DNA from 2 places in the Streptomyces sp. NPDC030840 genome. Region 2 is predicted to be linked to the other one. Evidence: predicted binding sites of a transcription regulator. Region 2 holds the regulator's gene; the other holds the start of a gene.
What was found. Region 2 encodes HrcA, which represses chaperone genes, less so after heat shock. Its sites were predicted from a motif close to TTNGCACTCNGNNNNNCNGAGTGCNAA; they were not measured.
Positions count from the first base shown of each region.

Region 1: groL (chaperonin GroEL) is a predicted target of HrcA. The motif match lies at 4,489-4,515, and genes of this name have one in related genera.

Region 1 is NZ_JBVIEE010000036.1:68,818-84,436, reverse strand. Features, by position in the region: gene ACZ49J_RS43165 (alpha,alpha-trehalose-phosphate synthase (UDP-forming)) at 1-397, opposite strand, end outside; gene ACZ49J_RS43160 (glucosyl-3-phosphoglycerate synthase) at 569-1,513, opposite strand; SAM riboswitch class I at 1,705-1,851, shown strand; gene thrC (threonine synthase) at 1,870-3,165, shown strand; gene ACZ49J_RS43150 (MoaD/ThiS family protein) at 3,333-3,608, shown strand; gene ACZ49J_RS43145 (cold-shock protein) at 4,050-4,256, shown strand; gene groL (chaperonin GroEL) at 4,679-6,301, shown strand; gene ACZ49J_RS43135 (NADH:flavin oxidoreductase) at 6,572-7,696, shown strand; gene ACZ49J_RS43130 (SRPBCC family protein) at 7,751-8,218, opposite strand; partial or broken gene ACZ49J_RS43125 (LLM class flavin-dependent oxidoreductase) at 8,434-8,547, shown strand; gene ACZ49J_RS43120 (MarR family winged helix-turn-helix transcriptional regulator) at 8,629-9,087, opposite strand; gene ACZ49J_RS43115 (VOC family protein) at 9,151-9,519, shown strand; gene ACZ49J_RS43110 (class I SAM-dependent methyltransferase) at 9,625-10,278, shown strand; gene ACZ49J_RS43105 (DinB family protein) at 10,381-10,923, opposite strand; gene ACZ49J_RS43100 (GNAT family N-acetyltransferase) at 10,985-11,494, opposite strand; gene ACZ49J_RS43095 (DUF397 domain-containing protein) at 11,494-11,757, opposite strand; gene ACZ49J_RS43090 (helix-turn-helix domain-containing protein) at 11,741-12,580, opposite strand; gene ACZ49J_RS43085 (hypothetical protein) at 12,698-13,087, shown strand; gene ACZ49J_RS43080 (ArsR/SmtB family transcription factor) at 13,129-13,572, shown strand; gene ACZ49J_RS43075 (SRPBCC family protein) at 13,541-14,038, shown strand; gene ACZ49J_RS43070 (hypothetical protein) at 14,043-14,624, opposite strand; gene murQ (N-acetylmuramic acid 6-phosphate etherase) at 14,771-15,619, opposite strand, start outside.
Region 2 is NZ_JBVIEE010000001.1:431,776-447,394, forward strand. Features, by position in the region: gene ACZ49J_RS01785 (HAMP domain-containing protein) at 1-1,475, opposite strand, end outside; gene ACZ49J_RS01790 (SpoIIE family protein phosphatase) at 1,669-3,654, shown strand; gene hemW (radical SAM family heme chaperone HemW) at 3,713-4,945, shown strand; gene ACZ49J_RS01800 (DUF3097 domain-containing protein) at 5,245-6,054, opposite strand; gene ACZ49J_RS01805 (MBL fold metallo-hydrolase) at 6,089-6,868, opposite strand; gene hrcA (heat-inducible transcriptional repressor HrcA) at 7,126-8,142, shown strand; gene dnaJ (molecular chaperone DnaJ) at 8,143-9,279, shown strand; gene ACZ49J_RS01820 (nitronate monooxygenase) at 9,569-10,663, shown strand; gene ACZ49J_RS01825 (16S rRNA (uracil(1498)-N(3))-methyltransferase) at 10,660-11,400, shown strand; gene ACZ49J_RS01830 (hypothetical protein) at 11,755-12,318, shown strand; gene ACZ49J_RS01835 (S41 family peptidase) at 12,385-15,619, opposite strand, start outside.

The DNA of each region.
Region 1 (15,619 bases), on a different contig from region 2:
ACGCCCGGTTGTACGCCTCGTACGACGCCCACTGCCGCCGGAACTCCGCGTCGAAGACCGGCTCCAGAGGCGTCTGGTACAGCATGTGGTGCACGAACCAGAGCACGGAGTTGGCGATGCCGTTGTACGCGTCCGCGTGCGTGGCGGCGTCGATGTCGAGCATCCGCACGCCGGGCTCGCCGATTCCGCGCCGTACGGCCTCGCGGTCGCCCTCGCTCAGTGCCGAGCACACCCACACCGCGCCGGCTTCCGGCCCGATCGCCGACAGCCCCGAGACCAGGCCGCCTCCGCCGCGCTTGGCGGTGAGCTCGCCCGTCGTCTCGTCCAGGGTGTACGAGACCGGGCCGCGGTTGGACGCGACGAGGATGGGGGCGCCGGTGGTGGAAGCGGAGGCCATGTTCGTCAACCTAGCCCCTGTCGCATCCGCTCAAACGTGCGGTTCCGTCGTGTGGCCCAGGGCGCCTATGAGCTCGGGGGGAACTGTTGTTGCGCGCGTGCGGGTTCGGCGTGGCTTGTCGCGCCCATGCGGCGGAGCCGCATATCGACACAGCCCCGCGCCCCTTTACGATCACGCCGCCTTGCGTTCCGCGTACTCCTCGATCTCCGTCATCGGCGGCCTCTCCTCCGTGTCCACCGAGTACGTGCGTGGCTCGAAGCCCGTCGCGCCCCGTTCGAACTGGGTCAGGGCCGGGCGGATCAGGTGGCCGCGGGCCAGGCGGAGCTGGGCGGTGCGGTAGATCGCGGCGGACATGCGGCCGAGGGCCTGGCCGTCCTGGTGGCGGTGCTTGCGGACGCCGACGTCGACCTGGGCGAGGGCGTCCAGGCCCACCAGGTGGAGGGCGTCGACCAGCATGCCGAGCTCCACCCCGTAGCCGACGGGGAAGGGGAGCCGTTCCAGCAGTGAGCGCCGGGCCGCGTACTCGCCGCCCAGCGGCTGGACGAAGCCGGCGAGCTGCGGCCAGTGCATGTTGAGCAGGGGGCGCGCCATGAGTTCGGTGACCCTGCCGCCCTGGCCCGCGGCGCCGCCGAGCGGGCGGTCGTACATCGCCTTGACCAGGTCGACGCCCGGGTCGGTGAGCAGCGGGCCCACGATCCCCAGGACGAAGTCCGACGAGAACTCCTTCAGGTCCGCGTCGACGAAGCAGACGATGTCCCCGCGGGTGACCAGCAGGGAGCGCCACAGGACCTCGCCCTTGCCGGGCACGGCCGGGAGACGGGGGAGGATCCGGTCCCGGTGCACCACCGTCGCGCCCGCGGCGGCGGCCACCTCGGACGTGCGGTCCGTCGATCCCGAGTCGACGACGACGATCTCGTCGACGAGCGGGACCTGCTGCATGAGGTCGTGACGGATGATGGCGACGATCTCGCCGACCGTCTCCTCCTCGTTGAGCGCGGGCAGCACGACACTGACCGACTGGCCCGAGTGACGTTTGGCGGCCAGGACGCGGTGGAGCGGGCGATCGGTCACGGACCAGGAGCGTGTGCTCAGCCAGCGCTCGACTTCTTCCAGCACAGTCTGGGGCTCCTCACTCTTCGACCACGGTAACTCTGCGTGTGATCCATCTCGCGGTTCGGACGGCTATCTCAACTCTCCTGGCCTTCGGTTACAGTCTTGAACAACGCGGATGACCATCGCATTGCGGGGTCACCGTCGCGTTTCAAAGATCAACAAGCACGTACACAACCGCAGACACAACCGCATACCGCTCATCCAGAGGGGCAGAGGGACACGGCCCGATGAAGCCCCGGCAACCCTCCAGCCGGTCTGACCACGTCGATGTGGTGAGGCTCCCGGCTAGGGAAGGTGCCAAATCCGTCTCACGGCGAGATGCGTCGTGAGGAAGATGAGGAGAAAGGGCCTCGCCTCACATGGCTGCGCAGACTGTTGCCACCGAATCCACCCCCGCCGCCGGCTCCACCGTCGACCTCGGCCCCGCCGCGGCCCTGAGCTGCCGCGAGTGCGGTCACCGCGTCCTCCTCGGACCGGTCTTCGCCTGCGAGGAGTGTTTCGGCCCGCTGGAGATCGCGTACGACTTCTCCTCCTACGACACGGAGGAGCTCAGGAAGCGCATCGAGGCGGGCCCCGCGAACATCTGGCGCTACGCGCCCCTGCTGCCCGTCCCGGCCGACGTGGCCGGCAAGCCCAACCTCAACCCCGGCTGGACCGCCCTCGTCAAGGCGGACAACCTGGCGCGGGAGCTCGGCGTGACCGGCGGACTGTATGTGAAGGACGACTCCGGCAACCCCACGCACTCCTTCAAGGACCGGGTCGTCGCCCAGGCCCTTGAGGCCGCGCGGGCCTTCGGCTTCACCACCCTCTCCTGCTCCTCGACCGGCAACCTCGCCGGTGCCGTGGGCGCCGCCGCCGCCCGCGCCGGCTTCCGCTCCTGTGTCTTCATCCCGCACGACCTGGAGCAGGGCAAGGTCGTCATGGCCGCCGTCTACGGCGGTGACCTCGTCGGCATCGAGGGCAACTACGACGACGTGAACCGCTTCTGCTCCGAGCTCATCGGCGACCCGGCAGGCGAGGGCTGGGGCTTCGTCAACGTCAACCTGCGGCCGTACTACGCCGAGGGCTCCAAGACGCTGGCGTACGAGATCTGCGAGCAGCTGGGGTGGCAGCTCCCCGACCAGATCGTGGTTCCCATCGCCTCCGGCTCCCAGCTGACGAAGATCGACAAGGGGCTGCAGGAGCTGATCAAGCTCGGGCTCGTCGAGGACAAGCCGTACAAGATCTTCGGCGCGCAGGCCGAGGGCTGCTCCCCGGTGTCCGTCGCCTACAAGGCCGGCCACGACGTCGTCCGGCCGCAGAAGCCGGACACCATCGCCAAGTCGCTCGCCATCGGCAACCCGGCGGACGGTCCGTACGTGCTCGACATCGCCCGCCGGACGGGCGGGGCCGTGGAGGACGTGAACGACGAGCAGATCGTGGACGCGATCAAGCTGCTGGCGCGCACGGAGGGCATCTTCGCGGAGACGGCGGGTGGCGTGACCGTGGGTGTGACGCGCAAGCTGATCGAGAACGGTGTCCTCGACCCCACGTTGACGACCGTCGTCCTCAACACCGGTGACGGGCTCAAGACGCTGGACGCGGTTGCCGGTACGGGGATGACGGCGACCATTCGTCCCAACCTGGACTCGTTCCGCGAGGCGGGCCTCGCGTAGGGCTCCGCCCGGAGCGCCGTAGGACTGCGGGGCGTCTTTGGACTGCGGGTTGTCCGTGGCTGGGCGCGCCCACGCGGCAGAGCCGCACAGTGATACAGCCCCGCGCCCCTTTTGGGGGCGCTGCCCCCCATCAACCACGAGCAGTACCCCACCGGAGGTCCCACCCCATGAGCGTCACCGTTCGCATCCCCACCATCCTGCGTACCTACACCGGCGGTCAGGCCGAGGTGGCCGCCGAGGGCGCCACCCTCGCCGAGGTCATCGCCGACCTGGAGAAGAACCACACCGGCATCGCGGCCCGGGTCCTGGACGACCAGGGCAAGCTGCGCAGGTTCGTGAACGTGTACGTGAACGACGACGACGTGCGCTTCGAGCAGGGGCTGGAGACGGCGACTCCGGACGGGGCGGGCGTGTCCATCATTCCGGCCGTCGCCGGAGGCTGATTATTACCGTCGGTAATAACGGTTACCGTCAGTTCATCGAATGGCCCCCTCCGTGAGAGAAGCGGAGGGGGTCATTCTCTATGGTTGAGCGCGGTACAGTTGGGGAACTCGGTTCGATTCACGCTCCCCTTTCCCGCCGGGTGCATGTGAGTTCTTGCCGCTCGCCCGATATGAAGCAGCCAAAGTGGGCGAGGCTTTTGCGCCTTATGTTCCTTTTATGGGGCCCGACTTGCCCCGAATTCAGGTGAATTCTCCGTACATTCCCGACCGGGCGTGTCCAGATTTCTCGTCCGATTGACCTGTTGCAGACGGCAGTTGGACAGATACATTCAGCCGCGGTCGACGCGTTCCGGCGCACACCCCCAACCGTTGGGGGGTGAGGTCTGACCCGGATCCGCGAAGTGTGGATCTGCGCAAGGGCCAGTAATAGGGGAGTTAGGCATGGCTCAGGGCACCGTCAAGTGGTTCAACGCGGAGAAGGGGTACGGCTTCATCGCGGTCGACGGTGGTGCGGATGTATTCGTCCACTACAGCGCTATCCAGATGGACGGCTACCGCACCCTGGAGGAGGGCCAGCGGGTCGAGTTCGAGATCTCGCAGGGTCAGAAGGGGCCGCAGGCGGACATGGTCCGCGTGGCGGCCGGCTGAAGCGCGCGCCGACTGAAACAGCAGCGACGTACTTCGTTCTTCTTCGAAGGGCTCGTGCCTTATGGGGAGTTGACCCCCTGGGCACGGGCCCTTCGGCCTGTCCGGGGGACGGTGCGAAGCCTGTCCGGGGGACTGCGCGGGGGACCTGCCCCGGGGTCGGCGCGCGTGGCACGGGGAGGGGTGGGCGCGCGCGGGCGCACGGGTGCGTTCACCTGCGGATCACCCTCAGGCGCTTGCACTCGCATGGGTCGAGTGCTAATCATTGGCGTTAGCACTCTGAAGGTGAGAGTGACAGCGAAGGACCGGGTCGGTGAGGCCCGCAGGCCAGGTGGGGCAAGGAACCACGAGGCCGGCGAGCCGTCCGTCGCGGGCGCGGGCGCGGTCCGAAGGAATCACCCCCAGTCCTGGAGGGACCACTTCACATGGCCAAGATCATCGCGTTCGACGAGGAGGCACGGCGCGGCCTCGAGCGCGGCATGAACCAGCTCGCGGACGCCGTCAAGGTGACGCTCGGCCCCAAGGGCCGCAACGTCGTCCTCGAGAAGAAGTGGGGCGCCCCCACGATCACCAACGATGGTGTGTCCATCGCCAAGGAGATCGAGCTCGAGGACCCGTACGAGAAGATCGGCGCCGAGCTGGTCAAGGAAGTCGCCAAGAAGACGGACGACGTCGCCGGTGACGGTACGACCACCGCGACCGTCCTCGCCCAGGCCCTGGTCAAGGAGGGCCTGCGCAACGTAGCCGCCGGCGCCAACCCCATGGCCCTCAAGCGCGGTATCGAGAAGGCCGTCGAGGCCGTCTCCGGTGCCCTGCTGGAGCAGGCGAAGGATGTCGAGACCAAGGAGCAGATCGCTTCCACGGCCTCCATCTCCGCCGCCGACACCCAGATCGGCGAGCTCATCGCCGAGGCGATGGACAAGGTCGGCAAGGAAGGCGTCATCACCGTCGAGGAGTCCCAGACCTTCGGTCTGGAGCTGGAGCTCACCGAGGGTATGCGCTTCGACAAGGGCTACATCTCGGCGTACTTCGCGACCGACATGGAGCGTATGGAGGCCGTCCTCGACGACCCGTACATCCTGATCGCGAACTCCAAGATCTCCAACGTCAAGGACCTGCTCCCGCTCCTGGAGAAGGTCATGCAGTCGGGCAAGCCGCTGCTGATCATCGCCGAGGACGTCGAGGGCGAGGCCCTGTCGACCCTGGTCGTCAACAAGATCCGTGGCACCTTCAAGTCCGTCGCCGTCAAGGCCCCGGGCTTCGGTGACCGCCGCAAGGCCATGCTCGGCGACATCGCCATCCTCACGGGCGGCGAGGTCATCTCCGAGGAGGTCGGCCTCAAGCTGGAGAACGCCAGCCTCGACCTGCTGGGCAAGGCCCGCAAGGTCGTCATCACCAAGGACGAGACCACCATCGTCGACGGTGCCGGCGCCTCCGAGCAGGTCAACGGCCGCGTGAACCAGATCCGTGCCGAGATCGAGAACAGCGACTCCGACTACGACCGCGAGAAGCTGCAGGAGCGCCTGGCGAAGCTCGCCGGCGGTGTCGCGGTCATCAAGGCCGGTGCCGCCACCGAGGTCGAGCTCAAGGAGCGCAAGCACCGCATCGAGGACGCCGTCCGCAACGCGAAGGCGGCCGTCGAGGAGGGCATCGTCGCCGGTGGTGGCGTGGCCCTGCTCCAGGCCTCCCAGGTCTTCGAGAAGCTGGAGCTCGACGGTGACGAGGCGACCGGCGCCAACGCCGTGAAGCTCGCACTGGAGGCCCCGCTCAAGCAGATCGCCGTCAACGGTGGTCTCGAGGGTGGCGTCGTCGTGGAGAAGGTCCGCAACCTGCAGGTCGGCCACGGCCTGAACGCCGCGACCGGTGAGTACGTCGACATGATCGCCGAGGGCATCATCGACCCGGCGAAGGTGACGCGCTCCGCGCTGCAGAACGCCGCGTCGATCGCCGCGCTGTTCCTCACCACCGAGGCCGTCATCGCCGACAAGCCGGAGAAGGCCGCCGCGCCCGCCGGTGGCGGCATGCCGGGCGGTGACATGGACTTCTGATCCGGCTCCCCGGGTCTCCGGATCGGCTCAGTCCGTCCAGTAGTCCAGAACCGAGGGCGGCACCCCCTGGAAACAGGGGGTGCCGCCCTCGGGCGTGTCCGGGGTCACAGGGTGGGAGAGCGCGGGGGCGGAATGCCGTGAGGGCAGTGGCTGTTGATCCGGACGGGCAGTGAATGCACACGCACATACCGGCCGGAATCCGCAGGCCGGTACACCACCCCTTCTCGCTGTCCACCGACCTCCCCGACGACCTCTCCCAGGAGCTTCACCGTGACGCTTGCCGCCTCCCCCTCACGCGCCGCCGAGGTCCTGTCCCGGCCCGTCTCGATCAACGGGCTGACCGTGCCCAACCGGATCGCGATGGCGCCCATGACCCGGATGTTCTCGCCCGGAGGCGTCCCCGGCGAGGACGTGGTGTCGTACTACGCGCGCCGCGCCGCCGCGGGTGTGGGACTGATCGTCACCGAGGGCACGTACGTCGGCCACGAATCGGCCGGGCAGAGCGACAGCGTTCCGCGCTTCCACGGCGAGGAGCAGCTCGCCGGCTGGGCGAAGGTCGCGGACGCGGTGCACGCGGCGGGCGGGACGATCGTGCCGCAGCTCTGGCACATCGGCATGGTGCGGCAGGCGGGCGAGCCCCCGTTCGCGGACGCCCCGGCGGTCGGCCCCTCCGGCCTGCGCCTCGACGGCACGCCCGGCACCGGCAAGGAGATGACCCAGCAGGACCTGGACGACGTCATCGCCGCCTTCGCCAGGGCCGCGGCCGACGCGGAACGCATCGGCTTCGACGGTGTCGAACTGCACGGAGCACACGGCTATCTGATCGACCAGTTCCTGTGGGAGGGCACCAACCGCCGCACGGACGCCTACGGCGGCGACCTGGTGGCCCGTACGAAGTTCGCGGCGGAGATCGCCGCGGCGGTACGGGACTCGGTGTCCGCGGACTTCCCCGTGATCTTCCGCTACTCGCAGTGGAAGCAGGAGGCGTACCGCGCGAAGCTCGCCGAGACCCCTCAGGAGCTGGAGGCGCTGCTGACGCCGCTGGCCGAGGCCGGTGTGGACGCCTTCCACGCCTCCACGCGCCGCTACTGGCTCCCGGAGTTCGACGGCTCGGACCTCAACCTCGCGGGCTGGACCAAGAAGCTCACCGGCAAGCCCACCATCACCGTCGGCTCGGTCGGCCTGGACGGCGACTTCATCCGCGCGTTCGCCGGCGAGGGTTCGACGGTCAGGGGCATCGACGACCTGCTGGACCGCATCGAGGCCGAGGAGTTCGACATGGTCGCCGTCGGCCGTGCCCTGCTGCAGGACCCCCAGTGGGCGGCGAAGGTGCTGGCGGGCCGCTTCGACGAGCTGGCGCCCTACGACCCGGCGTCCCTGGCGTCGCTGAGCTGAAGTCTCGGCAGAACCCCTTGAACCCCACAACTGATCCGGTCGGCGGGAGCGGACTCAGGAGGTCCGCTTCTGCCGCTGGATGTACTCCTTGGCCAGCCGCATCTCCTCCCGCGCCTCGGCGGTCAGCGGTCGCCGCAGCAGCGGTTCCAGGAGCCACCGCAGCGGCGGCCGGAAATGGAAGTTGAGGACGCGGACGAGATGCGTCCCGCCCTCGACCGGCGTACAGACGAAACTCGCGTCGAAGTCGGACGCCAGCTTCGTCAGACGGTTGGCGGGTGGCGGCGCGAGTTCGATGTCGATGCGGCTGCCCGGAGTCAGCCGCGCCCGCGCCACCGTCTTCGGCGCCGGGAGACCGGCCAGTCTCGGCCGGAACGCGAACTCCAGCAGATCTCCTTCCCGCCGGGTCCACAGCACGGGGCGGAGCCTGCGGTCCACCAGCGCGTACCGCTCGACGTCCATCACGAAGTCGAGCAACTCGTCGGGCGTGCACGGAAACGTCTCGGTGACCTCGACCGTGAGCATGCGGTCACGCTAGTGGCGTTCGGCGTGATGGTGAACAGCCCTCCCGCGTCATTCGATCGCCGGAGGCGGGTGCATCGGGATACGGTGACGGACTCCGGCGCCACGCTACTCAGAACGACGCCGCAGAACGCGAGCAGGCGGGCACACACACGGTCATCGGCCAGTGCGTGACCCACGGAAGACCGGCAGCGAAATCCCGCATGCCCTTTGAGGCGGTACGGGACGCTGTTTCCGGGTTCGCCGGGATCGGGGCGGACGAAGTGGTCCTGTACTGCTGGTCCTCGGACGTGGATCAGGTCACCCGACTCGCGGATGTGATGTTCGGGTAGGCCTTTCGAGGTCGCCGACACGGATTTCAGGCTCGGCCGCACTCCTGTCCGAGCGCGACGAGACGTGCGCCGCGGAACGAGCTATGCACCCTCGTTGTCACCGCGCAGGGAATGGATCATGCTCTGCAGAATTCGGAACGCCTCTGACTGCTCGGCCGCGGTCAGGCCGGCCAGCATCCTGGCCTCGACGGACCGGACGGCTGCGCTCGCCTTCTCGAGGCTTCGTCGGCCGCGAGGCGTGAGCCGCGTGGGAAGCGCCTTCCCGACGGGTGCCTCCGCAGGCCTCGTCACGTAACCGTCTCGTTCCAGGGCCTGGAGGAGCACGTTCATCGTCTGCCGTGTCACGAATGCGCCCCGCGCGAGCTCGGAGTTCGACAAGCCCGGTCGTTGCGCCAGCAGTTCGAGGCAGGAGTAGTGCGTCACGCTCATCCCGAGCGGCCGCAGCACTTCCTCCATGGCCGCGCGGAGGGCGCTGGACGCTTCTTTGAGCAGGTAGCCCAGTGACGTCTCCAGGTCGACGCCGACACCTTCTTGACTCATGTCAGTATTCTGACATAGGTTGTGGCATGTCAGGAAACTGACACGGAAAGAAGGAGTGTCATCATGCCTGCCACCGGCCCCGATTTCATCTCGCTCCAAGTGCGGGACCTCGACGCTTCACAGGCGTTCTACGAGCAGTACCTGGGCCTCGTCCGCTCGCCGGCCGGACCTCCGCACGCCGTCGTCTTCGAGACGAAGCCGATCGCGTTCGCACTCCGCGACGTCATTCCCGGCACCGACCTCGCATCCGTCGCTCAGCCCGGCATCGGTGCCGCGATCTGGCTCCACGCCACCGACGTCCAGGCCATCCACGACGCGCTCGTCGCCGACGGTCACACCATCGTCTCCACACCGATCGACGGCCCCTTCGGTCGGACCTTCACCTTCGCCGACCCCGACGGCTACCAGGTCACGCTCCACGACCGCGCTTGATCGACCACTTGCAGTTGCATCCCGACCGCGCCGTGTCGCTCTGCCGAGTGGTCGCCCCTGATGGCTGGTGCCATGCCTGCGGCTGTGGCCGGTTTGATTGGCCGTATGACATCACCGTCGCACCGCCTCCTGTCCGCGCTGCACCGCTTCAACGCGGCGCACCCCTGGGACCACAACGCGCACTACCACCGCTGGATCCTGCGCCGGTTGCCCCGGCGCTTCGAGCGTGCGCTGGACGTCGGGTGCGGGAGTGGTGATCTGGCGCGGCTGTTGGCGGGGCGGGCGCGGGAGGTGCACGGAATCGACGTCGACCCGGGGATCGTGGAGCGGGCGCGGGAGCTGACTCCGGCCGGTGCTCCGGTGACCTTCAGCGTGGCGGACGCCTTGGACGGGGGGCCCGGCGGATCGTACGACGTCATCACCTGCGTCGCTGTGCTCCACCACCTGCCACTAAGCGAGGCGCTCACGCGCTTCCGAGGGCACCTGAGGCCTGGTGGAACGCTGGTGGTGGTCGGGCTGGCTCGCGAGGAGACCCTCGTGGACCACCTGCTCAGCCTCGTCTCCGTTCCGGCGAACGCCGTGGTGGGGTGGGTCAAGAGCAGGGGGAACACGGTGGCGCGGCCCGTCTCGACGACCGCTGCGACACGGGCGCCGGAAGCGGCCTTCGATGACATCGTCCGGGAGGCGAGACGTGTGCTGCCCGGCGCCCGGCTGCGCCGTCGCCTGTTCTGGCGGTACACGCTCGTCTGGCGCCCATGAGAGGGCATTGGCAGATCTGGGCCAGCACTGGCGGCCGTGACCAGGTCCTTTACCGGCCGCGCGTGGCCCATGTCTGCCCATGCCGTCTCCAGTGCGGGTGCGTCAGCCCATGCTCTTCGAGCCGTCCAGGGACTCGCGGATGATGTCGGCGTGACCGGCGTGCTGGGCGGTCTCCGCGATGATGTGCAACAGCACCCTGCGGGCCGACCACCGTGTGTCGGCCTCGAACCACGGGGCCTTGGGCAGCGGGTGGGAGGCGTTCAGGTCGGGCAGGCCGGCGACCAGCTTCTCGGTCCGCTCGGCCGTCTCCTCGTACGCGGCCAGCACGCCGGCGAGCGTCTCGCCGGGCAGCATCTTGAACTCGTCGGCCCGGCGGGCCCAGTCCGCCTCGGTCATCGCGGTGAAGTCGCCCATCGCCGAGGGGCCGTGCTCGATGAATTCCACCCAGTTGCGTTCCGCCGACGTGACGTGCTTGATCAGGCCGCCGAGACACAGCTCGCTCACGGTGGTCCGCCGGCCGGCCTGCTCGTCGGTGAGGTCGCGGGTGGTGAAGCGCAGGAAGTGCCGGTGCTTGGCCAGCGTCTCCAGCAGGTCGGTGCGCTCGTCGGTGGTCTCGATGGTCTCGGTGGCCGGGGTGCTGTTCATGGCGTGAGCCCTCCGTTGTTTCCCGTTCGGTCGGTAAGGCACACGCTAGGAGCCATGTAGGTCAGATCCTGTCCGCTTGGGCGCTCCGCTTGGAGAGGTGGTGGACGTAGGTCAGTGCGGGCCGCCCGTCGAGCCGCGTCTCGCCGGTGACGGTGAACCCGACACGGGCCAGCACGGCGCGCGACGCCGCGTTGTCGACCGTGGCCTTGGCACGCAGCGTGGACAGTCCGTACCTGTCCGCGGCGACGTCGCACACCGACCGCACGGCCCGGGTGGCCAGCCCCCGGCCCGTGGCCCGCTCGGCGATCCGGTATCCGAGCTCGGCGCCGCCGTCCGCCACGTCCACCAGGTTGACCCGCCCCAGCACATCGCCCGCGGCATCGACCAGTACGTGGAAGTAGCAGTCTCCCGCCTCCTGCTCGGTGAGCAGGGCACGGAGCCGCTCGTCGAACCGGGCGAAGTACTCGTCACCCCGGTCCGGGATGGACGCGGCGAAGTAGGCCCGGTTCTCCCGCTCGAAGGCGAGCAGTGCGGGGGCGTGGTCCGGCCGGAGCAGCTGCAGCTCGGGCACTAGTCCCGCCTGAGTTCGTCGACGAACGCGGACCAGGCCTCCGGCCGGAACATGAGCTTCGGGCCGTGGGGGTTCTTGGAGTCGCGGACGGGGATGTGGGTGGGGTGGGAGTCGGTGACTTCTAGGCAGTCGTTGCCGCCGCCTCCGCTGTAGGTCGACTGGCGCCAGCGGGCGATTTCCAGGCAGTTGCCGCCGTCCCCGCCGCTGTAGCTGGACTTGAACCAGACGGCTCTGTCCAAGTCGTACTCAGGGATGTTCCTCATGGGCGTAATCCTGCGCCATTGCATCAATCAGGGCCAGGGACTTCTCCGGCGAGAGCGCGGCGGCCGTGAGGAGTTCATAGGTGAGCCGCTGGTGCCTGACGGTGGCCGGGTCGTCCTCCAGCCGTCCGGTGCCGATCCCCTCGAAGTAGACCAAGGGAGGGGCTTCCTCGAACTCCATCAGCTTGATGGCGCCTTGCATCGCCGCATGCGCCCCCGTGTCGAACGGCAGCACCTGCACGATCGCCCGGCTCCGCCGGGCCAGGCCGGCGATGTGGCGCAGGGTCTCCGCCATCACCCCGGGCCCGCCCGTCGTGCGACGCAGCGCGGCCTCGTCGAGGACCACCCACAACAATGGCTCTGTTGGATCCGCAAGGATGCGGGCCCGCTCCATTCTGGCCGCCACCAGCTCGTCGATCGTCTTCTCTGGAGCTGTCGGCTGGTACGCCCGGAACACCGCCCGTGCATACGCGGGTGTCTGGATCAGGCCTGGGATCAGGAGCGGCGCGTACTCCCTGATCGCCGTGGCTTGCGCCTCCGCCTCCGCCGCTTCGGCGAAGTGCTCGGGGTAGCGGGACTTCGCCGCCGCCCCACAGTTCCGCTGAAAGAAGTCCTCCGTCCCCAGGACCTCGTCCAGCAACCGCGCGTACTCCCGCTGCATCCGCCGCGTGCCGGCCTCCAACTGCCCGATGAACGAGCCGCTCACGAACAGCCGGAGACCCAGCTCCTCCTGGCTGAGGCCGGCTTTCTCGCGTGCGTGGCGCAGCTCGGCGCCCAGCAGGGCGCGGGGCGACGACGACGGGTCGAGGTCCTTCGGTCCTGGCATGGCAAGCAACTTCCTGTCGCACAGCTGAGGTTGTTGGGGCGCCCTGTCTGGCCAGGTTAGGCACACAGTCGCCACTCTGTGTGGCGAATCATCAACTCAGCGTGGAGGTGCGTGGGCGTGCGGTCGACGGAGGAAGTCGTGGAGTCGTTGCGGAAGGCCCTCGTGGGCGTGGGCGTCGGGCTGCCGTCGCTGCGCGTGGATCCGGTGACCGCCGCGAGTGAGGCGCCGTTCGGTCTGGTCGACCTGGGGCGCTGCAACGTGCGGACGGCCGAGCGGCTGGCCTCCGTGTTGCGCGGGGAGGAGCCGTCGGTGGGGGCGCACGTGGTGGACGTGCGGGACGGGCGGGTCGGGGAGGTGATGGGGCATGTGGGCGGCAGGGTGCAGTTGCGGCCGGTCGGGGGTGGGCGAGAGTGGGACTGTCCGCCGGAGTCGGTGGGGGACGTGCCGGTGGGAGAGGTGCTGCGGGAGCGGGTGCGGCACGCCAACCGGGCGGGACGGTTGCCGTGACGTGTTGCGGGGGCGGGGTGCGGCCGGTAACGTACAACCCAATGGTTGTACGTCAGCAGTCCGCCGAGGTCACTGAGCCCAGTGACCACGCCGATCGCCTCTTCCAAGCCCTGGCCGACGCGACACGGCGCGAGATCGTCGCGCTCACCCTGACCGGTGACCACTCGGTCTCGGACCTCGCCCGGAGGTTCCCGATGAGCTTCGCGGCCGTGCAGAAGCACGTGGCGGTGCTGGAGCGGGCCGGGCTGGTCACCAAGGAGCGGCAGGGCAGGGAGCAGCGGGTGCGGGGCAACGAGGACGCCCTGCGTGAGGTGCGGCGGCTGCTGGACCAGCTGACGGAGGTCTGGCGTGGGCGCGTCGACCGCATCGGCGCGATCCTCGCCGAGTCCGACCCGTTGGACCCATCGGATCCACCACACAGCTCAGATCCACAGCACGGCAAGGAGCACGCTCATGACCGTGATCGACGTCCAGAAGAACCCTGAAGCCCTCACCCTGACCATCACCGCGCGGTTCGACGCGCCGCCCGAGCAGGTGTGGAAGGTCTGGCAGGACCCGCGCACGCTGGAGCGGTGGTGGGGTCCCCCGACCTACCCGGCGACCGTGGTCGATCATGATCTGGCACCCGGCGGTGCGGTCACGTACTTCATGACCGGGCCGGAGGGCGACAAGTACTACGGCTGGTGGCGCGTCCGGTCGGTCGACGCCCCGCACGGGCTGGAGTTCGAGGACGGTTTCGCCGACGACTCCGGCCGCCCCGACCCCGACATGCCCACCACGGCCGTTCGCGTGCGGCTCACCGCCGACGGCGGGGCGGCCACGGTGATGACCATCGAGGGCACCTTCCCCAGTGCCGAGGCCATGGAGAAGCTGGTGGCCATGGGCATGGAAGAGGGCATGTCCCAGGCGCTGGGGCAGATCGACGCGCTCCTGGCCGAGGCCACGGCCTGACGGGCTACATGTTCCCCATCGGCTCGATGTCCACCCTCACCGGCTCACCCCACACCCGCAGCACCTCGTAGTCCGTGAACTCGTGGACCAGGCGGTACGCCATCGCCGGGCGCGCGCCGCGGCGTTGGGCGGCCAGGTACAGCTCGGCCTCGCGGCGGTCGCGCCGCGGGGTGCCGCAGAGCTGCCACGCCTGGCCGTTCCACGCCTCCGGGAGCCAGCGCTGCTGGGGCTGGGGGCGGTCACCGCGTATGCCGTAACGGGACGGGGCGGGTTCGGTGGGCGTCGCGGGGCGCGGGGGTCCCCCGTACGCGCTGTCGGCCTGGGCGCGGCGGGCCGTGCGGCGGCGGGTCTCGCAGAGGAGACAGAGGTCGGGGGCGTCCTTGTCCACCGGGCCGTTCGGGTGCTCGGCGCAGCGTGTCGTGGGTTTCGCGGACGTGACCGTCTCGTCCAACAGGTCCAGGGCGCGCCGCAGATCGTCCTTGACCTCGTGCAGCTTGGCGTCGGGGGTGGTGGACGTCAGGGCCTCGCCGTGCTCGCCGAGGAGGCGCAGGGCCCGGCCCAGGGCGGTCAGTTGCGCGTGGTTCACCATGCTCGTCCTCTCCTCGGGTGATCGACGTGACCGGGTGATCGGGTGCTCGCTTGCCGTCGTGGTCGAGCATCGCATGCGCCACTGACGTTCCCGGTCCACTGACGTTCCCGGTCCACAGGACCGGGTGAGCGGGAGCCCTGGTCTCAGAGGGCGGCGGCGGCCTTCAGCGCCACCCGCAGGCGCCCCTGACTCTCCTCCAGGAGCCGGGCCGCCGTCGGTCCGTCCACCCCGCCGAGGATCGTGAGGATCGCGTTCTTGACCTCGCCGTCCGTCGCCGCGAGGGCACGCTCGATCTCCTCGTCCGGTGCCCCCGTCGCCAGGGCCACGATGCGGCGCGAACGGGCGCGGAGCTTCTCGTTCGAGGCGCGGACGTCGACCATCAGGTTCCCGTACGTCTTGCCCAGGCGGATCATCGTGATCGTCGACAGCATGTTCAGGACCAGCTTCTGCGCCGTGCCCGCCTTCAGCCGCGTCGAACCCGTCAGCAGCTCCGGGCCCACGACGACCTCGATGCCATGGTCGGCGGCCGCCGCGAGCGGGCTGTCGGCGTTGCAGGAAAGGCCGATGGTCAGCGCGCCGCGCGCACGGGCGTACTCCACCGCGCCGAGGGCGTACGGGGTGCGGCCCGAGGCCGAGACACCCACCACCGTGTCGGCGGCGGTCAGCGCGAGCGCGTCGAGGTCGTCGCGCGCCAGCCCCCTGGAGTCCTCAGCCCCCTCGATCGAGTGGGCCACGGCCTCCGGCCCGCCCGCGATCAGGCCGACCACGCGGGACGGGTCCGTGTTGAAGGTCGGCGGACACTCGGAGGCGTCCAGCACCCCCAGCCGCCCGGCGGTGCCCGCGCCCGCGTAGACCAGCCGTCCGCCGCGCCCCATCCGCTCGGCGAGGGCGTCGATGGCGGCGGCGATCCGGGGCAACTGCGCGGCGACGGCACTCGGCACGGTCGCGTCCTCGTCGTTCATGAGCCGCGCGATGTCGAGGGTGGGCAGCCG
Region 2 (15,619 bases):
ACGGTGTCCTTCAGTTCGAGGATCTCGCCGCGGGCGTCGACGGTGATCTTCTTGGACAGGTCGCCGTTGGCCACGGCCGTGGTCACCTGGGCGATGTTGCGGACCTGCGAGGTGAGGTTCAGCGCCATGAAGTTGACGTTGTCGGTGAGGTCCTTCCAGACCCCGGACACGCCCCTGACCTGGGCCTGACCGCCCAGGTTGCCCTCGGTGCCGACCTCGCGGGCGACGCGGGTGACCTCGTCGGCGAAGGCGGAGAGCTGGTCGACCATGGTGTTGATCGTGGACTTCAGCTCCAGGATCTCGCCCTTCGCCTCGACCGTGATCTTCTTGCCGAGGTCGCCCTGGGCGACGGCCGTGGACACCAGCGCGATGTTCCGCACTTGCGAGGTGAGGTTGTCCGCCATGAAGTTGACGTTGTCGGTGAGGTCCTTCCAGACCCCGGACACACCCCTGACCTGCGCGCGACCGCCCAGGTTGCCCTCGGTGCCGACCTCGCGGGCGACGCGGGTGACCTCGTCGGCGAAGGCGGAGAGCTGGTCCACCATCGTGTTGATCGTCGACTTCAGCTCCAGGATCTCGCCCTGCGCGTCCACCGTGATCTTCTGACTGAGGTCGCCGTTGGCCACGGCGGTGGTGACCTGGGCGATGTTCCGCACCTGGGACGTGAGGTTCGAGGCCATGAAGTTGACGTTGTCGGTGAGGTCCTTCCAGACCCCGGACACACCCCTGACCTGCGCACGGCCGCCCAACTGGCCCTCCGTGCCGACCTCACGGGCCACCCGGGTCACCTCGTCGGCGAAGGCGGACAGCTGGTCCACCATCGTGTTGACCGTGAGCTTGAGTTCGAGCAGCTCCCCGGTCGCCTCGACGGTCACCGTCCGGGTGAGGTCGCCGCGCGCCACCGACGTCGTCACCAGGGCGATGTCCCGCACCTGTGCCGTCAGCCGGGATGCCATCGTGTTGACGGCCTCGGTCACGTCCCGCCAACTCCCGGACAGGCCACGCACCTTGGCGCGCCCGCCCAGCCGCCCCTCCGTGCCGACCTCGCGCGCGACCCGGGTCACCTCACCCGTGAACAGCGACAACTGGTCGACCATGGAGTTCACGGCACGCCCCAACCGCCGCAGGTCACCCCGGAGTTGCCGGTTCCCGTCGTGCAGGTCGACCCGCTGGGTGAGGTCCCCGCCGGCCACCGCGTCCAGCACACGCGTGGCGTTGGCCGCGGGCGCCACCAGGGCGTCGAGGAGCTGGTTCACGTCGTCGACGCGGGACGTCCAGCTGCCCTGGCCCGGGCTCGCGGAGAGCCGCTCGTCGAGACGGCCGTACCGCACCAGCTCCCGCCGTACCCGCTGCACTTCCGTGGTGAAGTGCGTGCTGCGGTCGATGATCTGGTTGAACACGGCGGCGAGCTCGGCCACGATGCCGTGGCCCGCCTCCGGTGCCTTCCTGAAGTCGCCGTCCCGCGCGGCCGTCATGGCCGCGAGGAGAGGGCGTAGATCGGATGTCCGAATCTGTCCGTCTTCCTGACCGTCTTCGAGCACCCGCGTAGCACTGTTCTCACTCATGGTGGCCCACTTCGGTAACTCGGCGCTTATGGGCGTGGCCAGTCTGTCACTCTGTCCATGCCGCCCGAGGCCTATTCGTACGAACTGCTCAGGGAGCCGAACCGTGGGGGCCATTCCGACGCAACGCGAGTCGACGACTCGTGCTCCTGGTACGCCTGCGCACCGGGGCACGGACCGGCGCGCGGTCGCACGCGCGTCGTTGCCCGGCGGCCCGCTCGCGCCCGGCGCCGCCCGCCGCTTCGCCCGCGCCAGCCTCGACGAATGGGGGCGGCTCGCGCTGCCCGGCGCCGAATCCCTCACCGGCCGGTTCGCCGACGACGTCCTGGTCGTGGTCAGCGAGCTGGTCACCAACGCCGTCGTGCACGCCGGCACGGACGTCGACCTGCTGTGCCGTCTCGAACCCCCCGATCACCCCGAGCGCTGCGGCGAGGAGCCCGCCCACGTCGTCGTCGAGGTCTCCGACCACCACCCCGCGCGCGCCGTACGCGACGACGGCACCGAACGCCCGTACAGCACCGAGCGCCCGCACGCCACGGAGCCCTCCTACGGCACCCCGGAGTACGGGCGCGGTCTGCGGCTCGTCTCCGCGCTCTGCGACGCCTGGGGCATCACCTACCGCACCGGCGTGAAGACCGTCTGGGCGCGCCTGCCCGCCGACGGGTCCGCGGACGTCGAGGGTGAGCGGATCGAGGCGTACGCCGCCGACGCCGCCTTCGACCGGGGGACGATCGCCGCCGAGATACTCGCCCCCGCTCCCAGGCGCGGCACCGAGGGCGACAAGGACTGGCTGAACCGCGGCGCCCTCTCCTTCCTCGCCGAGGCCTCCGACCTGCTCGCCGGGCAGCTCGACGAGGACCTGGTCGCCGCGCTCGCCGGACAGCTGCTGGTGCCGCGCCTGGCCGACTGGTGCGCGGTGTGGCTGGAGGACGAGGGCATGGGCTGGCGCGGCGCCGAGGCCGGGCTCGGTACGGGCCCCCGGCTCGCCCGCGTCTGGCACGTCAGCGAGAACCGCATCGAGGGCCTCCGCCAGGCGCTGGAGAAGGACCCGCCGCGGCTGCCGGAGTCCGTACGGTCGCGGGCGGTGCCCGTGGCGTGGCCCGCCGAGGCTTTCGCCGACCAGGCCGAGACCGGTACCGCGCTCGCGTACCGGCTGATCGCGGGCGGCCGCCCGCTGGGCACGCTCGTCATCGGGCGGGCCGGACTGCTCCGCTTCGCCGACGAGGTCACCGGGCTCGTCGAGGACCTCAGCCGCCGGGTGGCCCTCGCGATCGGCGCGGCCCGCCAGTACGCCCGCCAGGCCACCATCAGCCGGGTCCTCCAGCGCGGGTTGCTGCCGGGCGCGGTCGCCGAGATCCCCGGGATGCACAGCGCGCTCGTCTACGAGCCGTGCGACAAGGGCGGCCCCAGCGGCGACTTCTACGACCTGTTCCCGGCCGGCGACGGCCGCTGGTGCTTCGCCCTCGGAGACGTCCAGGGCAAGGGCCCGGAGGCCGCCGTCGTCATCGGCCTCGCCCGGCCCTGGCTGCGGCTGCTGGCCCGCGAGGGCTACCAGGTCGCCGACGTCCTCGACCGCCTCAACCAGCTCCTCCTCGACGACGCCACGGAGGCGGCGGACGCGGCCGCCCGGGCCCTGGTGACGGCCGGCGGGCCCGGTCTCGGCACCGACGAGGGCCCCCAGACCCGCTTCCTGTCCCTGCTGTACGGCGAACTCGTCCCGTACGAGGGAGGCGTCCACTGCACCCTCGCCTCCGCCGGACACCCCCTGCCGCTGGTCCTCGGCCCGGACGGCGACGTCCGCCCCGCCGCCGAGCCGCAGACCCTGCTCGGTGTGATCGAGGACACCGCGTACACCTCCGAGACCTTCACCCTGCACCCCGGCGACACACTGCTGTGCGTCACCGACGGCGTGACCGAACGACGCTGCGGAACGGTGATGTTCGACGACGGGGACGGCCTCGCGGCCGCGCTGGCCGACTGCCGCGGGCTGAGCGCGCAGCTCGTCGCGGAGCGGATCAAGAGACTGGTGCACGAGTTCGGGGAGCGGCCACCGGAGGACGATCTGGCGTTGCTGGTGCTACAGGCGGAGTAATGGGCGAAGGACCTGGTGGTGGGGCAGTGCTTTCGGGCAGTGCTGGAGAATGGAGGACATGCCTTCCGCACTCCCCGACGGCGAGCCCGTCCCCGACGACGGGGCGCTGCCCGCGCACGCCCTGACCGGGGCCGCGGACCGGCCCCTCGGCTTCTACCTGCACGTCCCGTACTGCGCGACCCGCTGCGGCTACTGCGACTTCAACACCTACACCGCGACCGAGCTGCGCGGAACGGGCGGCGTCCTCGCCTCCCGCGACAACTACGCCGAGACGCTGATCGACGAGATCCGCCTGGCGCGGAAGGTGTTGGGCGACGATCCCCGCCCGGCCCGCACGGTCTTCGTCGGCGGCGGTACGCCCACGCTGCTCGCCGCCGGCGACCTCGTACGGATGCTGGGGGCGATCCGGGACGAGTTCGGGCTCGCGGACGACGCGGAGGTCACCACGGAGGCGAACCCGGAGTCGGTGGACCCGGCGTATCTGGAGGCGCTGAGGGAGGGCGGCTTCAACCGCGTGTCCTTCGGCATGCAGAGCGCGAAGCAGCACGTGCTGCGGGTGCTGGACCGCACGCACACGCCGGGGCGTCCGGAGCGCTGCGTCGCGGAGGCCCGGGCGGCCGGGTTCGAACACGTCAACCTCGACCTGATCTACGGCACGCCCGGGGAGTCCGACGACGACTGGCGGGCCTCCCTGGAGGCGGCGGTCGGGGCGGGGCCCGACCACGTGTCGGCCTACGCGCTGATCGTGGAGGAGGGCACGCAGCTCGCGCGGCGGATCCGGCGGGGTGAGGTGCCGATGACGGACGACGACGTGCACGCGGACCGGTACCTGATCGCGGAGGACGCGCTGTCGGCGGCGGGCTTCTCCTGGTACGAGGTCTCGAACTGGGCCACGTCCGTCGCGGGCCGCTGCCTGCACAACGAGCTGTACTGGCGCGGTGCCGACTGGTGGGGCGCGGGCCCCGGTGCCCACAGCCACGTCGGCGGGGTGCGGTGGTGGAACGTGAAGCACCCTGGGGCGTACGCGGGGGCCCTGGCGGAGGGGCGGTCGCCGGGGGCCGGGCGTGAGGTCCTGGCGGACGAGGACCGGCGGGTGGAGCGGATCCTGCTGGAGCTGCGCTTGCGGGAGGGGTGCCCCTTGTCGCTCCTTCGCGAGGCGGGGCTCGCCGCGGCGCGGCGCTTTCTGTCCGAGGGGTTGCTGGAGGAAGGGCCCTTCGGGGAGGGGCGGGCCGTGCTGACGTTGCGGGGGCGGTTGTTGGCGGATGCGGTGGTGCGGGAGCTGGTGGACTGAGCGGGGTCCGTCGGGGGAGGGTCCTTCGCCCCCGCCGCCCCTACCCGTCCCATCCCTGGGGGCTGCGCCCCCAGACCCCCGCTGTCGGCCTTCGGCCTCGTCCTCAAACGCCGGACGGGCTGAAAGATTCAGCCCCTTGGGGGCACCTCCCAGCGGTAGCTGGGGGAGTTTGAGGAGCGGGGGTCCGGGGGCCGGCCCCCGAAACGGGGTCCGGGGCGGAGCCCCGGCGGGGTCGAAGGGGCGGAGCCCCTGGGGATGGGACGGGTAGGGGCGGCGGGGGCGAGGAAACCCCCGCCGCCTCACGCCGGTGCCGTCACGAAGTCGATCAGTTCCTCCACCCGCCCCAGCAACGCCGGCTCCAGGTCCTTGTACGAGCGCACCGAGCCGAGAATCCGCTGCCACGCCTCCCCGGTGTTCGCCACGCGCCACCCCAGCGCCCGGCACACCCCCGTCTTCCAGTCCTGCCCGCGGGGCACGCGCGGCCACGCCTCGATCCCGACGGCCGCCGGCTTCACCGCCTCCCAGATGTCGATGTACGGGTGGCCCACCACCAGCGCGTGCTCGCTCGTCACCGACTCGGCGATGCGCGACTCCTTGCTGCCCGGGACGAGGTGGTCCACCAGGACGCCGAGCCGGGCGTCGGGGCCGGGCGCGAAGTCCGCGACGATGGCCGGCAGGTCGTCGACGCCCTCCAGGTACTCGACGACCACGCCCTCGATGCGCAGGTCGTCGCCCCACACCTTCTCGACGAGCTCGGCGTCGTGGCGGCCCTCCACGTAGATGCGCCCGGCCCGGGCCACGCGCGCGCGTGCGCCGGGCACGGCGACCGAGCCGGAGGCCGTACGGGTGGGGCGTACCGGCGCGGACGCGGCGGGGCGTACCAGCGTGACCACCCGGCCCTCAAGCAGGAACCCCCGCGGCTCCAGCGGGAACACCCGGTGCTTGCCGAAGCGGTCCTCCAGGGTCACCGTGCCCGCCTCGCAGCGGATCACCGCACCGCAGAAGCCGCTCCCGGGCTCCTCGACCACCAGCCCGGGCTCCGCCGGGACCTCCGGGACGGGCTTGGACCTCTTCCACGGCGGGGTCAGGTCCGGCGAGTACTGGCGCATTCGGATGACGATACGAGAACCAGCCGGACACTCCTCACGACACGCCGAAGCGGCGTGCCAGCGCGTCCCGTTGCGCCCGGACGAACGCCGCGTCCACCACCGCCCCGTGCCCCGGCACGTACACCGCGTCCTCGCCGCCCAGCGCCAGCAGCCGGTCCAGCGCCGCCGGCCAGTGCGAGGGGACGGCGTCCGGGCCGGCCTGGGGCTCGCCGGACTCCTCGACCAGGTCGCCGCAGAAGACCACCTCCGGCCACGGCGACGAGCCGGGCACCAGCACCACCAGGTCGTGCGCCGTGTGGCCCGGCCCGACGTTCGCGAGGAGTACCTGCGAGCCGCCGCCCAGGTCCAGCGTCCACTCCCCGGAGACGTGGTGGCGGGAACGGACGAGGTGGTCCACGGCCTCGGCGGCCTCATCGGCGTCCAGGCCGTGGCGCACGGCGTCGGCGCGCAGTTCCTCGCGTGAGCGTGCGCCGGTGAGGACCGCGTCCAGGCCCACCGCGCCGAACACCTCCACTCCCGCGAAGGCCGCCGCTCCGAGGACGTGGTCGAAGTGCGGGTGGGTGAGCGCGAGATGTGTCACATCGCGGAGATCCGTCACATCACCGGGATCCGTTCCCTTGCCGTGGCGGCCCAGCAGCTCCCGCGCCTCCGCGCGCAACCGAGCGCCCTCCCGCAGACTCGACCCCGCGTCGACCATGAGAGCGCGGCCCTCGCCGACGACCAGCCCGGCCGTGCAGTCCCAGCCAGGGAGGCGGCGGCGCCCCACGTGCGGAGCCAGTTTCTCCCACCCGGCCTCTTCCCAAGTCACCGTCATACGCCGACGCTAGCCCCAGGCCCCCCACCCCGGCACGACGGGCCGCTCCTGTTCCGGCGCTCCGCGCGTACTCGCCAGTACGACATCGCGGGACACGTCGGTACACGTCGGCACGACGGGGCGTGGCCGCCCTTGCCGGGGCCGTACCCCGCCGCCGTACACTGGTGGGAATGCTGGCACTCGCCTGCGCTGAGTGCCAAGGGGAAGCCGCGAGGAGCGCGGGAACGCGCGAGACGGATGCTCTGGAGGTGTGCGCGATGCTCAGTGAACGCAGGCTCGAAGTGCTGCGCGCCATCGTCCAGGACTACGTGGGCACCGAGGAGCCGGTGGGTTCCAAGGCGCTCACCGAGCGGCACAAGCTCGGGGTCTCGCCGGCCACCGTCCGCAACGACATGGCGGCTCTCGAGGAGGAGGGCTACATCGCCCAGCCGCACACCAGCGCCGGCCGCATCCCCACCGACAAGGGCTACCGCCTCTTCGTGGACAAGCTGGCGGCGGTGAAGCCGATGACCGCCCCGGAGCGGCGCGCCATCCAGAACTTCCTGGAGGGCGCCGTCGACCTGGACGACGTGGTCGGCCGGACCGTACGGCTGCTGGCGCAGCTCACCCGGCAGGTCGCCGTCGTGCAGTACCCGTCGCTCACGCGGTCCACCGTGCGGCACGTGGAGCTGCTGTCGCTGGCACCCGCGCGCCTGATGCTCGTGCTGATCACGGACACCGGCCGGGTGGAGCAGAGGATGATCGACTGCCCGGCTCCGTTCGGGGAGAGCTCGCTCGCGGATCTCCGCGCGCGGCTCAACAGCCGCGTGGCGGGCCGCCGCTTCACGGACGTACCGCGACTCGTGGAGGACCTGCCGGAGGCCTTCGACCTGGAGGACCGCGGTACGGTCGCCACTGTGCTCTCCACCCTCCTGGAGACGCTCGTCGAGGAGAACGAGGAGCGGCTGATGATCGGCGGCACCGCCAATCTGACCCGCTTCGGACATGACTTCCCTCTCACGATCCGGCCGGTGCTCGAGGCGCTGGAGGAGCAGGTCGTGCTCCTGAAGTTGCTGGGCGAGGCGAAGGATCCGGGCGTGACCGTGCGCATCGGCCACGAGAACGCGCATGAGGGACTCAACTCCACGTCCGTGGTCTCGGTGGGCTACGGTTCGGGCGGCGAGGCAGTTGCAAAACTCGGCGTGGTCGGACCGACCCGCATGGACTATCCGGGAACGATGGGAGCAGTACGAGCGGTGGCACGTTACGTCGGACAGATCCTGGCGGAGTCGTAAGTGGCCACGGACTACTACGCCGTACTCGGCGTGCGCCGCGACGCGTCCCAGGACGAGATCAAGAAGGCGTTCCGGAGGCTCGCTCGCGAGCTGCACCCGGACGTCAATCCCGATCCGAAGACGCAGGAGCGGTTCAAGGAGATCAACGCCGCCTACGAGGTGCTGTCGGACCCGCAGAAGAAGCAGGTCTACGACCTCGGCGGTGACCCGCTGTCCCAGGCGGGCGGCGGGGGTGCGGGCGGCTTCGGCGCCGGCGGGTTCGGGAACTTCTCGGACATCATGGACGCCTTCTTCGGTACGGCGTCCCAGCGCGGCCCGCGGTCGCGCACCCGCCGGGGCCAGGACGCGATGATCCGGCTGGAGGTCGAGCTCGACGAGGCGGCCTTCGGCACGACGAAGGACATCCAGGTCGACACGGCCGTCGTCTGCACCACCTGCAGCGGCGAGGGCGCGGCCCCGGGCACGTCCGCCCAGACGTGTGACATGTGCCGCGGCCGCGGTGAGGTGTCGCAGGTGACCCGGTCCTTCCTGGGCCAGGTCATGACGTCCCGCCCCTGCCCCCAGTGCCAGGGCTTCGGCACGGTCGTGCCGAACCCGTGCCCGGAGTGCGCGGGTGACGGCCGTGTCCGGTCCCGCCGCACGCTCACGGTGAAGATCCCGGCCGGCGTCGACAACGGCACGCGGATCCAGCTCGCCGGCGAGGGCGAGGTCGGCCCGGGCGGTGGCCCGGCGGGCGACCTGTACGTCGAGATCCACGAGCTCCCGCACCCGACGTTCCAGCGTCGCGGCGACGACCTGCACTGCACGGTCACCATCCCGATGACGGCGGCGGCCCTCGGCACGAAGGTCCCGCTGGAGACGCTCGACGGCATGGAGGAGGTCGACATCCGCCCGGGCACCCAGTCGGGTCAGTCGATCCCGCTGCACGGTCGCGGTGTCACCCACCTCAGGGGCGGCGGCCGGGGCGACCTCATCGTGCACGTCGAGGTCACGACCCCGACCAAGCTCGACCCCGAGCAGGAGCGCCTGCTGCGTGAGCTGGCGAAGCTGCGCGGCGAGGAGCGCCCGATGGGACAGTTCCAGCCGGGACAGCAGGGGTTGTTCTCCCGCTTGAAGGACGCGTTCAACGGGCGCTGACCGCGGTGACCGTGGTGACCGCGCTCGTCACCGTGGTCGCTGACGGCTGACGGCTGACGGCTGACGGCTGACGGCTGACGGGTGCGGGGCGTGTTCCCGCGCCCGTCGGACGCTTGCGGAGGCATGCGCACTGCCGTCGGCCGACATGCGTGGACCGATATGCCGGGTGGCTTGATTTCGCCCCTGTTCGAAGTCCCCCACCGTCCCTGACACGTGCCCATGCCGTCGGCCTATGCCAGGCGGAAGGCCTGATTCGGACCTTGTGGGGAGGACGTGACACCATGCGTTCATGTCCTCCGCACTGACCGATCTCTTCCCCAGGCCGATCGTGCAGGCCCCCATGGCGGGCGGTGTCTCCGTGCCGCAGCTCGCCGCCGCCGTGTCCGAGGCCGGTGGGCTCGGCTTCCTCGCCGCCGGGTACAAGACCGCCGACGGCATGTACCAGGAGATCAAGCAGCTGCGGGGACTCACGGGGCGCCCCTTCGGCGTGAACCTCTTCATGCCGCAGCCCGAGTACGCCGACCCGGCCGCCGTGGAGGTGTACGCCAACCAGCTCGCCGGTGAGGCCGCCTGGTACGACGCCGAGCTGGGCGACCCCGACAGCGGGCGGGACGACGGCTACGACGCCAAGCTCGCCGTGCTCCTCGACAACCCGGTGCCGGTGGTCTCCTTCCACTTCGGCTGCCCCACCCCCGAGGTGCTCGCGTCCCTCGCCGCCAAGGGCACCCTGACCCTCGTCACGGTCACCACGGCCGACGAGGCGCTGGCCGTGGAGCACGCCGGGGCCGACGCCGTGATCGTGCAGGGCGTGGAGGCGGGCGGTCACCAGGGCACCCACCGCGACGACCCCGAGCGGGACTGCGCGGGCATCGGCCTGCTGTCCCTGGTCGCGCAGGTACGCGAGGCCGTCTCACTGCCGATCGTCGCGGCCGGCGGCATCATGCGGGGCAGCCAGATCGCCGCAGCCCTCGCCGCCGGGGCGTGTGCGGCGCAGCTCGGCACGGCGTTCCTCGTGACTCCCGAGTCCGGCGCGAACGCGCTGCACAAGCAGGCGATGACCAACCCTCTGTTCGTGCGTACGGAGCTCACGCGCGCGTTCTCCGGGCGCCCGGCGCGCGGTCTCGTCAACCGTTTCATGCGCGAGCACGGCCCGTACGCCCCCGTCGCCTACCCCCAGGTCCACCACCTCACCTCCGGACTGCGCAAGGCGGCGGCCAAGGCGGGTGACCCGCAGGGCATGGCGCTGTGGGCGGGACAGGGCCACCGGATGGCGCGGGCCCTGCCCGCGGGGCAGCTGGTGGAGATGCTCGCGGCGGAGCTGGCCTCCGCGCGGGCGGGGCTGTCCGGGTGCCCCGACGGGACGGCGGGAGGCGGCGACCGGTGACCGCGCCGGTGTTCGTGGTGGACCACCTGGGCGGTGCGGGGGCGGAGTTCGTCCTCGACGGTCCCGAGGGGCGGCACGCGGTGTCCGTGAAGCGGCTGCGGCCCGGTGAGGACGTGGTCCTCACGGACGGGCACGGGCGGTGGACGCAAGGCGTGGTGAAGGCGGCCGAGGGCAAGGACCGGCTGGTGGTCACGGACCTGCGGCCCGTGCGGGAGGAGCCCGTCGAGTCTCCCCGCGTCACGGTCGTCCAGGCCCTCCCCAAGGGAGACCGGGGGGAACTGGCCGTCGAGACGATGACCGAGACCGGGGTGGACGTGATCGTGCCCTGGGCGGCCTCGCGCTGCATCACCCAGTGGAAGGGCGAGCGGGGGCTGAAGGCGCTGGCGAAGTGGCGGTCCACCGCGCGGGAGGCCGGGAAGCAGTCGCGGCGGGTCCGCTTCCCGGAGGTCGCGGACACGGCGACGACGAAGCAGGTCGCCGCGCTGCTCGCGGAGGCGGACTTCGCGGGTGTGCTGCACGAGTCCGGTGACGAGGCGCTGGCGGGCGTCGAGCTGCCCGCCGCCGGGGAGATCGTGCTGGTGGTGGGGCCCGAGGGCGGGGTGTCGCCGGAGGAGCTGGCGCTGTTCGCGGAGGCGGGGGCTCGGCCGTATCGCCTGGGTCGGAGTGTCCTGCGGACGTCGACTGCCGGTACGGCGGCGGTGGCGGTGTTGCTGGCGAGGACGGGACGCTGGTCCTGAGGGGCGTTGTTTTCGCCCCCGCCGCCCCTACCCTCCCCCACTCTCGGCTTCGCTCGAGCGGGGGGACCCCCACCATCCCTGGGGGCTGCGCTCCCAGGCCCCCGCTTATCGGACTTGCGGCCTCGTCCTCAGACGCCGGACGGGCTGAGAATTCAGCCCCTTGGGGGCACCTCCCAGCGGTAGCTGGGGGAGTTCGAGGAGCGCGGTCCGGGGCGGAGCCCGAGCGGGGTTGAAGGGGCGGCGCCCCTGGGGACGGGTAGGGGCGGGCGGGGGCGCAGTCATGCGTGCGCCCGGAGCGGAGCGTGGCCGCATGCGGCCTACCGTGTCGCGGCGGGCGGTGGCAGGCTGCCGTCCATGGGGGTATTGAAGCGTGCGGGGCGACGGCTGGGCGGGCGACGGGTTCTGCTGGGCCTGGGGCTCGGCGTAGGCGCCGTCGTGGGCGTTTCCGCCTGTGAGACAGGCGGGTTGAACACCGCCGCCGTGGCGTTCACCACGGACCAGGCCGGCACTCGGGAGCTGGAGCGGAAGGGCGCCGACGTGCGGTGGCTCACCTGCACGGGGTCCTACGACGACAGCGGCACGGGCGAGGGCGGCAAGAAGACGCGATCGCCCTCCGCCAGTGCCAACACGGTCGTGAACGTCGACTGCAAGGGCGAGACCGACGACGGAAAGGACATCAGTCTCAAGGGGAAGGTGACACGGGAGGTCAACGGCAAGTGCGTCCGTGGCGACCTCACCGCCAGGATCGCCGGCAAGGAGTGGTTCCAGGTGAACGTCCTGGGCAACTGCGACGCGCCCGACACCACTCCCACCCCGCCCGGTGGCGACGACCGCCCCGGCGAACCCGGCCCGACCGTCACCGTGACGAAGACCGTCTACTGCCAGTCACGTCCCACGTGCTGGCCCGAGGGCAAGTAAGCCGAACAGGGGGCGGCCAGGGGCGGCGGAGGCGAGACCAGCCCCCGCCACCCGCTCCCGCGCCCCTTACAACTCCGGCAGCGGCGGAGCCGTCTTCGCCGGTGTCTCCTCCAGCGCCGCCAGCGCGAGGCGGATCGCCTCGTCCAGCTGCACGTCCCGCCCCGCCGCGTAGTCGTGTGGCGCCTGCACGACCTCCACATCCGGGTCGACGCCGTGGTTCTCGACATCCCAGCCGTAGCCCTCCAGCCAGAACGCGTACTTCGGCTGGGTGACGAGCGTGCCGTCGACGAGGCGGTAGCGGCTGTCGATCCCGATCACGCCGCCCCACGTCCGCGTACCGACCACCGGCCCGAGCCCGAGCGCCTTGATCGCCGCGTTCACGATGTCCCCGTCGGACCCGGAGAACTCGTTGGCGACGGCGACGACGGGCCCGCGCGGCGCGTCCATCGGGTAGCTGTACGGCCGCATCCCGCGCGGCACGTCCCAGCCCACGATCCGCCGGGCCAGCTTCTCGACGACGAGTTGTGAGGTGTGGCCGCCGCGGTTCTCGCGGACGTCGACGACGAGACCCTCCCGCGCCACCTCGATCCGCAGGTCGCGGTGGATCTGCGCCCAGCCCGGCGCCTGCATGTCGGGCACGTGCAGATAGCCCAGCCGGCCCCCCGACTTCTCGTGCACGTACGCCCGCCGGTCCGCCACCCACGCGTGATAGCGCAGGGGCTCCTCGTCGGCGACGGGCACGACGACCGTGTGCCGCGGGTCCCCGCCGCCCGCGGGCAGGATGGTCAGTTCGACGGGCCTGCCCGCCGTGCCGACGAGCAGCGGCCCCGGCCCGGCCACCGGGTCCACGGCCTGCCCGCCCACCGCGATGATCGCGTCCCCGGCCCGTACCGCCACGCCGGGCGCGGCGAGCGGCGCGTGCGCCTCGGGGTCGGAGGTCTCCGAGGGCAGGACGCGGTCGATGCGCCACAGGGGCGAGCCCTGGGGGCCGTCCTCGTGCCGGGAGATGTCGGCGCCGAGCAGCCCCTGCCGCCGGTCGCCCCATCCCCCGCCGCCGCGCGGGGTGACGTACGCGTGCGACGTACCGAGCTCGCCCTGCACCTCCCACAGCAGGTCCACCAGGTCGTCGTGGGTGGCGACGCGGGCCAGCACGGGCCGGTACCTGTCCAGCACACCGTCCCAGTCGACTCCGCCGAGGTCCGGCCGCCAGAAGTTGTCCCGCATGAAACGGCCGGTCTCGTCGTACATCTGGCGCCACTCGGCGGCCGGATCGACGGTCTGCCGTACCCGCGCGAGGTCGACGGTGATGTTGGTGTCACTGTCCTCGTCGTTGGAGGCGCGCCGGTCGCTGGGGACGACCTTGAGCTTGCCGTCGGTCCACAGCAGCACCCGCTTGCCGTCGCCGCTGACCGCGAACCGCTCGGCGTCGGAGGCCAGGTACTCGACGCGCTGCTGGGCGAGGTCGTACCGCTCCAGGGAGGTCTTGGGGTCCGGGTCGTCGGGCGTGGCCCGCGAGTGGCCGAGCACGCCGCGCACCGGGTGCCGCAGCCACAGCACGCCGTCCTTGGCGGCCTTCAGGTCCGTGTAGCGCGCGGCCTCGACGGGGAACGGCACGATCCGGTCGCCGAGCCCTTCGAGGTCGATACGGGTCGCGGGGGCGCCCTCGCTGTCCGGGGTCTCCTCCTTCTCGGGCGCCTCGAAGGGGCGGCCGTGGCGCTGTGGCCCGAAGGGCGAGGGGGTGGTCGCGGCGAGCGTGATGAGGTGCGGACGTGAGCCGCCGACGAAGGCCAGGTCGAAGACGTGTTCGTCGTAGACGGGGTCGAAGGAGCGCGCCGACAGGAACGCCAGGTGCTTGCCGTCCAGCGTGAAGGCGGGCGAGTAGTCCCGGAAGCGGAGCGGGGTCGCCTCGGTCACCGACAGGTCGGCGGTGTTGGCGAGTTTGAGCTGGCGCAGGGGGTTCGGGCCGGGGTGGGACCAGGCGAGCCAGGCGGAGTCGGGCGAGAAGACCAGGCCGGAGACCTCGCCGTCCTCGCTCCGGTCGACCTCGCGCACCTCGCCGCTCTCCCGCTCCACGAGCAGGACGCGCCCGTCGTGCGAGGCGACCGCGGCCCGGCTGCCGTCCGGGGCCATGGCGAGTCCCAGCACCCTCCCCAGCTGCCCGGCGGCCAGCCGTCGTGGGGTGGCCCCGGGCGCGACTCCCGTCGCCGGGGCGAACTCCAGGGCGTCGTCGCCCTCGGCGTCCGTCACCCACACCACCCACTCCTCGCCGTCGGCGCGGAAGGTGATCGGCAGCCGGGCCCGTACGCCGTGCTCGGCGGCGAGCGCGCGGGTGGGACCGGACCGGTGGGTCACCCAGTGGACCGCACCCCGCACGGAGATGGCGCTGCCCCGCCCGGTGTGGTCGGGCGAGCCCGCGCCGAACCAGTGGCTCGCGTTCACGGGATGCGGCTGCAGGTCGGCGCGCTGCCCGCCGAGCCGGATGTCCAGCCGCCGCGGCTCGGCGCCGTCCAGGTCGTCGAGGAGCCACAGCTCACCGGCGGACGCGTACACGACGCGCGTCCCGTCGGTGGCGGCGTGCCGGGCGTAGAAGCCGTCGATCGCCGTGTGGCGCCGCAGATCGGACCCGTCGCCGAGGGACGAGTAGAGGGCCCCGACCCCTTCGTGGTCGGAGAGGAAGGCGACCCGTTCCCCCACCCACATGGGGTACTCGAGGTTCCCGTCGAGCTCGGCATGCAGCCGGACGAACTCCCCGACGCCGGTACCGGACTCCTCGCCGCCGCCCCGCTCGATCCACAGCTTGCCCGCCGTGCCGCCGCGGTACCGCTTCCACCAGGCCGCCTCACGGCCCATGGGCGCGGACAGCAGGACGGTGCTCGGCCCGTACGCGACGTGGCCGACGGGCCCGTACGGCAGGGTGGTCGCCGGTCCGCCGTCGAGCGGGACGGCACGCGCCCAGCTGCGCCGGAGGCTGGCCTGGCCCTGTGTGCTGAGCGCGAGGACCTCGCCGTCGGGTGTCCAGCCGCGCACCTGGGTCCGCCAACTGCCCCAGTACGTCAGGCGTGTGGACGGGCCGCCGTCGATGGGGGCGACGTGGACCTCGGGGGCTCCGTCGCGGGTGGAGCTCCAGGCGACGGTGGTGCCGTCCGGGGAGATGCGCGGATGGTTGACGGGGACGTTGTCTGCGCTGACCCGCCAGGCTCGGCCGCCGTCGAGAGGAGCGACCCAGACGTCGTCCTCGGCGGTGAAGGCGACCGATTCGCCGTGCAGGTGCGGAAAGCGGAAATACGCGGGAGATGCAGAG